Regions from separate parts of the Alkalibacillus sp. S2W genome, predicted to be linked through region 2. Evidence: riboswitches for the same ligand, from Rfam matches in the RefSeq annotation. Region 2 holds a riboswitch; the other holds the start of a gene.
The links. A riboswitch is a leader RNA that binds a small molecule or an ion and turns the genes downstream of it on or off. The one in region 2 is predicted to bind S-adenosylmethionine.
Positions count from the first base shown of each region.

Region 1 (2,208 bases), 940 kb from region 2:
CCAGACGATAAGTCAGACACTTTCAACATACTCTTGTGTCACGAACCAGATTATGCCGATGAAGTCAAAGATTATAACTTCGACTTACAATTATCAGGACATAGCCACGGTGGCCAAGTACAGATTCCGTTTTATGGTTATATTATTACACCACTTCTCGGGCAAAAATATGTCGAAGGTAAGACAACAATTGGTGAGCGCCCACTACATTTGTTAACATCACGCGGCTTAGGAACGACTCGGCTTCCTTTTCGGTTTCTCTGCCGGCCTGAGATTAATGTCATCACACTAAATGCCACTTAAAGTGGCTTGTCAAGAAATTGTAAAAACATTCACGTTCCTGTCACACGCCGTTATTTTATAACATGTTAAAATAAGTATAAATTAATTTTAAATGCGTGATTAATAACGGATAAGATTGATAAATGGAGTTGATAAAATGATCAGTCGATCTAAATGGGTAATCCCACTTAGCATCATAGGCATTCTGACATTTCTTGTCGCCTGTAATGGTAGTTCAGCCAGTGAACTGGAAGCCGAGCTGGATGTCGAAGTTAAATCATTCGAATATACGAATCAAGATAATGAAACAGTCAGCTTAGAAGACCTCAAAGGACAATATTGGGTTGCTAATTTTATTTTCACAAGTTGTAATACAGTATGCCCCCCTATGACAGGTAATATGGCTGGTTTACAACAAACAGCAGCTGAAGAAGATTTAGATGTTCGTTTTGTTTCATTTAGTGTCGATCCTGAAGTTGACGACCCTGAGACATTAAAGGCTTTTGGTGATAAGTATAATGCCGACTATAGCAATTGGGATTTTCTAACAGGCTATTCCCAAAATGAAATCGAAAGTTTCGCTGCAAATTCTTTCAATACACTCGTCTCCAAAGTGGATGGTGAAAGTCAAGTCAACCATGGTACATCATTTGCTTTAGTTAATCCAGAAGGTACTGTCATTAAGACTTATTCTGGTACAAGCAATGAGGCAATGGATGATATTATTAAAGACTTGAAAGCAGTTAATTAATAAGTGTGATTGACAGTGGTCTTGTCATCATGTAAGTTGTGCTTTAATAAATTTCATACAATTCTTATCAAGAGAAGTGGAGGGACTGGCCCTTTGAAGCTTCAGCAACAGGTTCTTGACACTGTGCTAATTCCAGTAGCAAACGCTAGAAGATAAGAAGAGAACAAACACGTACGAGTCTCTTCTTAGGAAGAGGCTTTTTTTATGGAGATTCACATCCATTACAAACATATACTTTAAAGCGAAGGATATACCATGACAAAAAATCAGGTTCCGTTTCGAGCTGACCATGTAGGGAGTTTATTAAGACCCGAAAGGCTTCACCAAGCACGCTCTGATTATAAGCAAGGCATCATTAATGAAGAGACATTACGACAGGTTGAAGATCAAGAAATTGAACGCATTGTTAATAAACAAATAGAAATTGGATTAGAAGCTGTTACAGATGGCGAATTCCGACGCACTTGGTTTCATTTAGATTTTATGGAGCATTTCCATGGTATGGAGGGATATGTACCTGAAACAGGCTTCCAATTCGCAAACGATACTGAAACCGAACGATATGATGTTCGTAATACAGGGCGTATTTCTTTTAACCCTAACCACCCTTTTATAGAAGACTTCAAAACATTAAACCAAATTGTAAATGGTCGAGCAGTTGCCAAATTAACCATTCCAAGTCCTAATCAATTTTTTAATGCTGGTATTCAAAACGAATCGATCTATTCCGACATCGAAACGTATGCAGCAGATATTATTCGAGCCTACCAAGATGCGATTCAAGCATTTTATGATGCTGGTGTCCGTTACCTACAATTTGATGATGTCTACATTGCTGGATTATCAGCACCTGATATCCCATTTAATGATGGGCAATATTCGCGTGAATACCTTATCGATCTAGCGCTACGTGTTGTCAATGGCAGCTTAGAACACAAACCAGATGATTTGTATGTCACGACACACTTATGCCGTAGTAACTATCGTTCAACTTGGGCATTTTCAGGTGGCTATGACTTAATTGCCCCAACATTATTTGCTTATGAAAAAGTGGACGGTTTCTTTCTAGAGTATGATGAACGATCAGGCGGGTTTGAACCTTTAAAACACATCCCAGAAGATGGCCCGAGGGTTGTATTAGGATTATTGACTTCTAAAAGTGGCAAGCTAGAAAA
Region 1 covers NZ_CP177234.1:1,117,996-1,120,203, reverse strand. Annotated here, with positions in the region: gene ACKXGF_RS06105 (metallophosphoesterase) at 1-303, shown strand, start outside; gene ACKXGF_RS06100 (SCO family protein) at 440-1,033, shown strand; SAM riboswitch class I at 1,095-1,192, shown strand; gene ACKXGF_RS06095 (5-methyltetrahydropteroyltriglutamate--homocysteine S-methyltransferase) at 1,289-2,208, shown strand, end outside.
Region 1: linked by a shared signal. The riboswitch ahead of ACKXGF_RS06095 (5-methyltetrahydropteroyltriglutamate--homocysteine S-methyltransferase) and the one ahead of ACKXGF_RS10985 (methionine ABC transporter ATP-binding protein) in region 2 are both predicted to bind S-adenosylmethionine.

Region 2 (2,208 bases):
CGCACGAGATACGTTCACGATGATTGCGACAATTGAATTCAATGGTTTGTTTTCCCATAGATTCCCTTTATTCGTTAAATAAAGCAATAACCCTAGTAGGATTCCTAGAATAAATGTGCCTAATACTGAAATAAATGTCATATATAAGGTCTCATAAGTAGCAACCCACATCTTATCCATTTCGACGTTTGGAAATATATTAGTCAACATAATCGATCACCTCAATTCCCACGCCAGTTGTCTCAACGTAATTCATCACGTCTTCAATCGTTTCTGGCTCTCCTTGAAATTCAACATAAAGTGTGCCATAAGCACCTTCTTGAGTCGGTGAGATCGACCCTTGTAAGATATTAACGTTAATATCAAATTGCTTCGACACATCGCTGATTAATGCCCGTTTCGCATTATGCCCAACAAAGTGTAACTTCACTACTTTGGAACGATCATCTGATGTAATAAAGTCCTTTAACTCTTCCACTGACCCTTCTTGAGGATTTAATTGTTGAACAAATCGCTTCGTCGTTTTCGATTGCGGGTTCATAAAGACATCTAAAACATCACCCTGTTCAACCACATGTCCTTGCTCCATCACGGCTACACGATGACAAATCTTTTGAATGACATGCATCTCATGCGTAATGAGAATAATCGTTAAATCGAGCTTTTCATTAATCGAAACGAGTAATTCTAAAATGTCATCCGTTGTCTCAGGATCGAGAGCTGATGTGGCTTCATCACATAACAATACTTTCGGGTCGTTCGCAAGTGACCTAGCAATCCCTACACGTTGCTTCTGACCACCACTTAATTGAGAAGGATAAGAATTTTCACGTCCTTTAAGCCCCACTAATTCGATGAGCTCAAGCACTTTTTCTTCACGATCAGCCTTTGGCACACCTGCTATTTCTAATGGAAATGCAATATTCTCAAAAACCGTTCGTGACCATAGTAAGTTAAAATGTTGAAAAATCATCCCGATTTTCTGCCGTTCAAGACGTAATTGCGCCTTACTGAGATCCGTCATATCTTGACCATTTAAAATAATTTCACCATCTGTCGGATCTTCTAGGCGATTGATTAATCGGACAAATGTACTCTTTCCTGCACCGCTATAACCAATCACCCCGTATATATCACCTTTTTCAATATCGATGGATACATCATCAACGGCTTGTACGGTTTGATCTTTTGTTTTAAAGGTTTTAGACAAATTATTGATCTTTATCACAGTTATGACCTCCTTGCTGCCAAAATAAAAAACCTTTCTGCTCCAATAAGAGAACAGAAAGGTTTGACGAATTAACCAATTGTTCTCTTATCTTTCAAAGCAAAATATGCTTTGAAGGAATTAGCACCTATCATGCCTCATACATGACGGTTGCTGGGTTTCGCAGGGCCTGTCCCTCCACCTCTCTTGATAAGAGATTTTAATGCATTATTCTTTTTATACGTTAATCTGTTAATGTGTTAATCACAAAAAAACTTTCTTGTAAGAACAAGAAAGAGGTTTACTCGATCTTATCTTACAATGCTTTCACATTGCAGGAATTAGCACCAATCATGTACGCTACATGACGGTTGCCGGGCTTCACAGGGCCTTTCCCTCCGCCTCTCTGGATAAGAAGTTTGTTATTCAACTTGCGATAAATTGTATGTTAGCATAGGAATAGATAATCGTCAAATACAACTTCAAAGAAAATTTCAATAAAAGGATGATGAAGATGAAAGCACCAACATTTGAATTGCCTTATTTAGATAACCCTGATCAAACGTTTAACCTTAGTGATGTAATAGGTGAAAAAGTGATCGTTCTCACTTTTTGGGCATCATGGTGTCCAGACTGTGCACGCGACTTGCCGAAAAAAGAACAGTTTTATAAGACGATGCGGCATAATAATATTGAAATGATGACAATCAATGTAACTGGCCGCGAACGTGATATGTCTGAAGCGCATAAATTCCAAGAACAATTTTTAACTCAGCCAGTCCTACAGGATCGTGGTCGAGAAATTTACGATTTATATCAAGGTGATGGTGTCCCGACAACCATTGTGATCGATTTAGATGGTAATATTGTCGGTCACTTCGGCGATAAAGACGACTTTGTTGAAGTCATTAAAATCATTGGCGATTACTTCCCAGCTCAATAAATCATTAAAAGCCCCGAACTTATCAGGTGAGTTCGGGGCTTTTAACGTTTAAGCTTTT
Region 2 covers NZ_CP177234.1:2,058,308-2,060,515, forward strand. Annotated here, with positions in the region: gene ACKXGF_RS10980 (methionine ABC transporter permease) at 1-210, opposite strand, end outside; gene ACKXGF_RS10985 (methionine ABC transporter ATP-binding protein) at 200-1,228, opposite strand; SAM riboswitch class I at 1,313-1,424, opposite strand; SAM riboswitch class I at 1,516-1,624, opposite strand; gene ACKXGF_RS10990 (TlpA family protein disulfide reductase) at 1,722-2,150, shown strand.